DNA from 2 places in the Rhizobium mulingense genome. Region 1 is predicted to be linked to the other one. Evidence: predicted binding sites of a transcription regulator. Region 1 holds the regulator's gene; the other holds the start of a gene.
The links. The regulator PhoB, encoded in region 1, activates phosphate uptake and scavenging genes when phosphate is short. The targets are predictions, from matches to a motif close to TGTCATNNANCTGTCAT.

Region 1 (4,045 bases):
TCGGCCTGCTCCTTCAGCGCCGCGACCACATGCGGATTGCCGTGGCCGACGGAGGTGACGGCGACGCCGGCGCCGAAATCGAGATAACGCTCGCCGCCTTCGGTGATCAGCCACACGCCCTCGCCTCGCTCGAACCGCAGCGGGGCACGAGAATAGGTGTCATAAAGCGGCGCGGCTTCGGCCATGGCGCGGGTCTCCCGATCAGCGTTGTCAAGTACGGACTCCGGCTAAGAAAACCAGGCCCGAAAAATCAAAAATGCCGCCTTTCGGCGGCGATCGGTACTATTTCCTTTTCGCGCTGCAATGTCAACAAAACTGCGGCCTTAGCGGATGCAGCAAGCTTGCACAGCGGCATTTTCAGCCTTCAACAGGCATTATTGCAGAAATGACACGCAGGGGCAGCAAGTTGGGGAAAACTACGAATTCGATTCATCCGGATTCCCGCGACTCTTGTCACGGAGTCAGCCTCACACTAGGTTAAAGTTCAATTACTAGACTGCATGCGGCGGAACTAGTCACCAAAATTGATCAAGCGTTTCTTGTTTCGGAGGCTTCCGGGACAACGGTGAGGGATTCTGCCATCACCAACGCAAAAGGTGGAGACAGGGCATGAACTGGACAGACGAGCGGGTCGAGAAACTCAAGAAGCTGTGGTCCGAAGGGCTCAGCGCCAGCCAGATCGCGGCGCAGCTCGGCGGTGTCAGCCGAAACGCCGTTATCGGCAAGGTACACCGGCTGAGCCTGCCGGGCCGCGCCAAGGCCGGCGGCACGGCGACGGCGGCGCGCACGCCGAAGCGCCAGACATCGGCGCCGCGCGCGCCGAACTACGCCTCCCGAATTACCACCCGCACCGTTACCCGCCAGCAGGGCGCAACGATGCTGAAGGAAGAGATCGAGATCGAAACGATCGAGGAAATGGAATATGTTCCGAAGGGCAATGTGGTTGTGCCGATCTCGCGCCGCCTCGGCCTGACGGAACTGACCGAACGCACCTGCAAATGGCCGGTCGGCGATCCGCTGAAGGAGGATTTCCACTTCTGCGGCTGCGAATCCCCCGACAATTCGCCTTATTGCAGCTATCATCAGAAGCTCGCCTATCAGCCGGTCAATGAACGGCGCCGGGCGGCAGCGCGGGTCAGCTGAGCGAGCGGACCAGTCATGGAAATGCGAAACGGGCCCGCGCGGCCCGTTTTTTTGTGGAGCGACGGAGCTGTGGCGTTAGGTGCTGATACGGCAAAGAGCGCAAACCCGTCCAGATCTTAGATCAATTCCAGGAAACGCCTGAAGCGGTTTTTTCAAGGACTCCATTAGAGGACTCTTGTTTCCATGAAAGGCTGAATCGCTCTAGCTTAGTTGCTCCAGACGTCTCGCTTCTTGCCGGTCGTCCTCCCCAAACTCCGTCATCCCAGGGCTTGCTCCTGGGATCCACAACCAAGCACGCGGCTTCAATTGTTTGTCTGCAGTTGGATGCCATGGCCGCGCGGTTCCAGCAGCATGGATCAGGGTCAAGCCCTGGGATGACGGAGGAGAAGTGGTGCCGAACACGCATAGGCTGCGCTGGCGCATTGCGAGTGGAAAGGCTGCACCGGTGGGAACGCCGACCACACACACTTCCTGCGCCTCACGCTTCCATCGAATAGCCGGCGCCGCGCACGGTGCGGATGACGTCCTGCATGTTGGAGAAATTCAGCGCCTTCCGCAGGCGGCCGACATGGACGTCGACGGTGCGTTCGTCGACATAGATATCGTGGCCCCAGACGCCGTCGAGCAATTGCGAGCGGGAGAAGACGCGGCCCGGCGACGACATCAGGAATTCCAGCAGGCGAAATTCGGTCGGACCGAGGCGGACCTCGCGGCTCTTACGATGGACGCGGTGGGTTTCGCGGTCGAGCTCGATATCGCCGCATTTCAGCACCGAGGACAGCACCTCGGGGCGGGCGCGGCGCAGCATCGCCTTGACGCGGGCGACGAGCTCGGGGGTTGAGAACGGTTTGACGACGTAATCGTCGGCGCCGGTGGAAAGCCCGCGGACACGCTCGCTCTCCTCGCCGCGCGCCGTCAGCATGATGATCGGCAGACGCTCGGTTTCCGGCCGCATGCGCAGGCGCCGGCAAAGTTCGATGCCGGAGACGCCGGGCAGCATCCAGTCGAGGATGAGCAGGTCGGGCGTGCGCTCCTGAAGCCTGATTTCGGCCTCGTCGCCGCGCAGGATGGTATCGACCTCGAAGCCTTCCGCTTCGAGATTATAGCGAAGGAGCACGCTGAGGGCCTCTTCGTCTTCAACAACTGCAACTCTCGGGATCATGCGTGTTCGTCTCCTCGCGCATGATCCTTAAATCCGGAGTGATTTAAGCCAGGATCCCGCGCAAAATCAGAAATTGGCTGCGACCTCTTTGCGCGCCCCGAACGGGCACGCACGCAATGGGCTCGACACGGTTATTCCGTGGCGGCACCGACGGTGTTGGCACTGTCATCCTTCGGACGATCGCCTTCCGGCTGGGCTCCCGTCGCCATGTAGTAGATCGTTTCGGCAATATTGGTGGCATGGTCGCCGATGCGCTCGATGTTCTTGGCGCAGAACAGAAGATGCGTGCAGCTCGTGATGTTGCGCGGATCCTCCATCATATAGGTCAGGAGCTCGCGGAACAGCGACGTGTACATCGCGTCGATCTCGTTGTCGCGCTCGCGGATGGCGGTCGCCTTGTCGGCGGCGCGCGTCGTATAGACGTCGAGCACTTCCTTGAGCTGGACGAGCGCCAGCTCGGACAGGTGCTCGAGGCCGCGGGCGAGCTTGCGCGGAACGCCGGTGCTCTGCACGGCGATGACGCGCTTGGCGGTGTTCTTGCCGAGGTCGCCGACACGTTCGAGATCGGCGGCGATGCGGATCGAACCCATGATTTCGCGCAGGTCCGCGGCCATCGGCTGACGGCGGGCGATGGTGACGATCGCCTTGTCACCGATTTCGCGTTCGGTGTGATCGAGGATCACATCGTCAGAGATGACCTTCTGCGCCAGCGCCGTGTCGCCGTTGACCAGGGCGCGAACGGATTCGGCGACCATCTGCTCGGCCAGGCCGCCCATTTCGGAAATTCGCCTGGAGAGGAACTTCAGATCATCATCATAGGCAGAATAAATATGTGTCGATGCCATGGGGCTTTGTCCTCGAATAACGGGAAGGCTTCGGATTGCCGCAATCAGCCGAAGCGACCCATGATGTAGTCCTGGGTGCGCGGATCGTCCGGGTTGGTGAACATCTTGTCGGTATCGTTCTCCTCGACGAGGTTGCCGAGGTGGAACATGGCGGTGCGCTGCGACACGCGCGCGGCCTGCTGCATGGAGTGGGTGACGATGACGATCGTGTAGTTTTCGCGCAGCTCATGAATCAGTTCCTCGACCTTGGCGGTGGCGATCGGGTCGAGCGCAGAGCAGGGTTCGTCCATCAGGATGACCTCGGGGCTGACGGCGACGGCGCGGGCAATGCACAGGCGCTGCTGCTGACCGCCGGAGAGGCCGGTGCCGGATTCATGCAAGCGGTCCTTGACCTCGTTCCAGAGGCCGGCGCGCTGCAGGCTGCTCTCGACAATCTGGTCAAGGTCGGCCTTCGACTTGGCCAGGCCATGGATGCGCGGGCCATAGGAGACGTTTTCATAGATCGTCTTCGGAAACGGGTTCGGCTTCTGGAAGACCATGCCGACGCGGGCGCGAAGCTCGACGACGTCGATGTCGGGATCATAGATATCGTCGCCGTCGAGGGTGATCTTGCCGGCGACGCGGCAGCCGTCGATCGTGTCGTTCATGCGGTTGAGGCTTCGCAGGAAGGTCGACTTGCCGCAGCCCGAGGGGCCGATCAGGGCGGTTACGGTGTTTTCGCGGATGTTCAGGTTCACATCGAAAAGCGCGCGCTTCTCGCCGTAGAAAACCGAGACATCCTGGCCGATCATCTTATACGGGACGTTGCTCATCTTCTGATCCAGCGCCTTTTCAACTGCAGCTTCCGTCAACATGTTCATAATGTTTAACTCCGTTTACCAGCGGCGCTCGAAGC
Region 2 (4,045 bases), on a different contig from region 1:
GCCCTTCATCGAACACGTCGCGGGAAGGCAGGCTGGCGTAAAAAGCTCGGCGTTCGTTGTCGAGCGTCGCCCGGCTGCGCTGCATGTCGATCGCGTTCCTGCTGCTGGGATGGGCGAGATAGCGGCGCGTGGCGCCGATTTCACTCAGGATCTCCGTGGCGGCGATGGACCCGCCGCGGGCAAGCACGTCGGCGAACTGCCGGTCTTTCTCGAGGTTCCGGTATTGTGTCAGCGAAGTCCGGATGACGACGACGCCTTCGATGAGCATGAAGACGAAGGGCAGCAAGATGGCCGCCAGAATAACCTTTTTGATGGTTTCGAACTTCATCGCCAATCGCCACGGTGATCAAGACGTCGGTCGTGCGCGACCAATTCAGGGAGGTTAACAACAATCCTTAAAAAACTGATAAACTCGTTGATCCCTAAATCTCGGGGCGAATGAAATCACGCGTTTCGGCGTCCATGACCCAGAGTTCACCCGTCGATATGTCGAACCAGGCGCCGTGGAGATGCATTTTTCCTGCTTCCTCGAGCGCCTTGATATCGGGAAAGCTTCTGAGATTGTCGATCGAATTGCGGATCGAGACACGCTCCAGCGCCGTCTGCCGCTCGGCAGCCGTCATCACGTCATTGCTCTGGATCTGCTCGGCTGCCGGTTTGACCAGCGACATCCAGCGACCGATGAAATCGCCCGGCGACAGCGGCTCTGCATTCGGATCGAGCGCCGCGCGGATGCCGCCGCAGCGGCCATGGCCCATCACCACGATATCCGAGACCTTCAGCGCCTGCACGGCAAATTCGAGCGCGGCCGATGTCGAATGGAAATGACCGTCCGGCTCGTAGGGCGGCACCATATTGGCGACGTTGCGGATAACGAAAAGCTCGCCCGGGCCGGCATCGAAGATCAGCTCGGGAGCCGCACGTGAATCCGAACAGGCAATCACCAGCGTACTGGGACTTTGACCGTTTTCGGCCAGTTGCCGATACCTGTCCCGAGCGTCGGCGTAACGCCCGTTCATAAAGTTGCGATAGCCGTCCAGAAGGGTGTTTGGGAAACGCTGCATGCTAGTGAATTACCGCGCGCGGAAGACAAGATCAACTGCTGCACCGCAAAATGAGCATTCTGGAAGATGCGTCATTTTTTCCGTCGCTGCGCCGGGTGGACGAGCCGACGCATCTGCACCATGGCCATCGGCGTCGAAAGGCTGGACGCGTCGCTTGCCAGCATCAACTCGTTGCTGCCGCGCTTGACGGCACGCGCGAGCACTTCGAACACGCTGGCGGTGGCAAGCTGCAACGCCTTTTCATCCTCGAGGCCGGACAACAGGCGCGACAGAAAAACCGCGGCGAGCAGGTCGCCGAGACCATTCGGCGGGTTCTCGACAACGCGGTGCTCGGCAAGAAGCGCGTGACGACCGGAGAGGTAGAGATTGCCGGTGCCGCCCGCCATCATCGGCACCGCCGAGGTGACGAGCATACGCGACGGTCCGAGCGCCAACGCCGCCTCCATGATCGCGCTGTTGTCGTCAAGTGCTGCTCCCGACAGCCAGGCGAGCTCGTAGCGATTCGGCGTCGCCAGCGAAGCGAGCGGGATGAGATGGTCACGAATGGCCTCGGCCGTGGCTTCCGGCACGTAGAGCCCGCCGAGGTCGCCCATCACGGGATCGCAGACATAAAGCAGTCCGGGATTGTTTTGCCGGAGGGCAGCGATCAGCCGGGCGACGGAGCGCGCCTGGGCAGCATTGCCGAAATAGCCCGAAAGCACCGCCCGGACTTCACCGATCCAGGGCGCACGCATCAGATCGTCGATCGCCGCGTCGAAATCGGCTTCCGCAAATGTCAGCCGCGTCGAACGGCCATGGCCGGGATGCCAGGGCAAAACGATGGTCGGCAGCGCCCAGACCGGATGGCCGAGCGTCTCCAGCGCAAACACCGCCGCCCGGTTGCCCACCGAGCCGCGCACGACATGGCTGGAAATGACGATGACTGCGCCCGCTGCATTTTCCGACATGATACCGAAGTCCGAATGATGATGGCGTTTGATGATCTTTTTGACGCTGCGCTGTCAACCATTCTTCACGTGAGCATGGAAATGTGCGGCGGAGGAAAAAAGAGGGCCGTCCACGTTTGTTTTGGCTACGAAATCGGAAAAATCGCCGACAATTTCCCATTTCCGACGTCAAAAAGCATCAAAACCATCCCGCTGGCCCCCATTTTAGAGATTTTTTCGAAGAATCTTCTGCTAGCTTGCAGAAAATCAGTCCATTGCGGGAGGCGATCCATGGCTGCCAGAAACAATCCGAAACGAGAAAAACAGATTGAAGGCGCGCGAAAGATCGCCAACGAGAGGGGCGAGGCCCATCTCGATCCGGAAATTCTCTTCGGCCGGGCAAGCAATGACGATCTCGAACGGTACACGCCTGAAATGCTGGCGCTTTCTGCCGTACATTCGGCGAAAGAACTTGCCGCCTGGAACAGCAAGACCCCGCGCGTCAGTATCGACACCATCGGCGGTGTGGCGCCTGACGGCATTGCCGTCTCGGTGCTTTCGGTCACCGACCGGAATATGCCTTTCCTCTATGAATCGGTGATGGGTGAAGTAACGAGCACCCACCGTGATCTCTTCATGGCCGTGCACCCCATCCTCATAATGGAGAAGGGCAAGGCGCCTACGCTCTATTCCGCCGACCAGCCGAGTGATCCCGCGACGCGCGTCAGCCACATCCAGCTTCATATCGCCCCGTTGAATTCCAGCCAGGCTGCCGATCTCGTCAATCGCATCCAGACCGTGCTTGAACAGGTCCGTCTGTCCGTCTCGGACTGGAAGCCAATGCTTTCCAAGCTCGACGGGGTGATCGCCGAGCTTTCGGCCAACGCCGCCGGCCGCAGGAAGGCCGAACACGCCGAGGCGGTGGCGTTCCTGACCTGGTTGCGCGACGAGAATTTCACCTTCCTCGGCATGCGCGAATATATTTATTCCGGCAAAGGTGCCGATGCCAAGGTCGAGCGCGACAAGGGCACGGGCCTCGGCATCCTCTCCAATCCCGATGTTCTCGTGCTGCGCACCGGCAAGGATGCCGTGACCACGACGCCCGAGATCCTCGCCTTCCTCGACGGCCCCGACTTCCTGATCGTCACCAAGGCGAATGTGAAATCGATCGTCCATCGCCGCGCCTATATGGATTATGTCGGCGTCAAGCGTTTCGACGCCGGGGGTAATGTCACCGGCGAACTGCGCATCGTCGGCCTCTTCACCTCGACCGCCTACACCTCGTTCGCCTCGGAAATCCCGCTGCTGCGTTCCAAGATCGAAAAGGTGAAGGAGCATTTCGGCTTCGACCCGATGAGCCATTCCGGGCGCATGCTTGATAACACGCTGGAATCCTATCCGCGCGACGATCTTTTCCAGATCGACACGACATTGCTTGCAAGCTTTGCCGAGCAGATCAACGACCTGGCCGACCGGCCGCGCGTTCGTGTCCTGCCGCGCATCGACCACTTCGACCGCTTTGTCTCGGTCATCGTCTATGTCCCGCGCGAGGAATATGATTCGATCGTCCGCGAGCGGATCGGTACCTATCTGAAGACCGTCTATGACGGGCGTGTCTCCGCCTATTACCCGGCTTTCCCCGAAGGCGGCGTGGCGCGCGTGCATTTCATCATCGGTCGCTCCGGCGGCAAGACGCCACGCATACCGCAAGCCAAGCTCGAGCAGACGATTCGCGAAATCACTGCCCGCTGGGACGACCGCTTCGAAGCGCTGGCCGGGCCGAAGGCGCCGAAAATATCGGTCGACCAAGCCTTCCAGGATTCCTTCACCCCTGAGGAAACCGTGGCGGACCTCGCCGATATCGGCGCCTGCGCCGCCGGCGAGCCGCTCCGCATCCAATTCTATCATCGTCAGGAAGAACGGGGCCGCATCCTTTCGCTGAAGATCTTCCACGCCGGCGGTCAGCTGGCCCTGTCACGGCGCGTGCCACTTCTCGAGAACCTCGGCTTCAATGTTGTCAGCGAACGCACCTTCGATATCGGGGTGCCGGTCGCC

Region 2: a site for PhoB is predicted at 2,064-2,080, ahead of PYR71_RS13115 (NAD-glutamate dehydrogenase). Genes of this name have one in related genera too.

Annotation. Positions count from the first base shown of each region.
Region 1 is NZ_JARFVE010000002.1:505,087-509,131, forward strand. It holds gene PYR71_RS02605 (aspartate aminotransferase family protein) at 1-185, opposite strand, end outside; gene PYR71_RS02610 (GcrA family cell cycle regulator) at 610-1,143, shown strand; gene phoB (phosphate regulon transcriptional regulator PhoB) at 1,622-2,305, opposite strand; gene phoU (phosphate signaling complex protein PhoU) at 2,437-3,150, opposite strand; gene pstB (phosphate ABC transporter ATP-binding protein PstB) at 3,195-4,010, opposite strand; gene pstA (phosphate ABC transporter permease PstA) at 4,026-4,045, opposite strand, start outside.
Region 2 is NZ_JARFVE010000005.1:91,770-95,814, reverse strand. It holds gene PYR71_RS13130 (GGDEF domain-containing protein) at 1-328, opposite strand, end outside; gene PYR71_RS13125 (carbonic anhydrase) at 423-1,064, opposite strand; gene pdxY (pyridoxal kinase PdxY) at 1,136-2,011, opposite strand; gene PYR71_RS13115 (NAD-glutamate dehydrogenase) at 2,282-4,045, shown strand, end outside.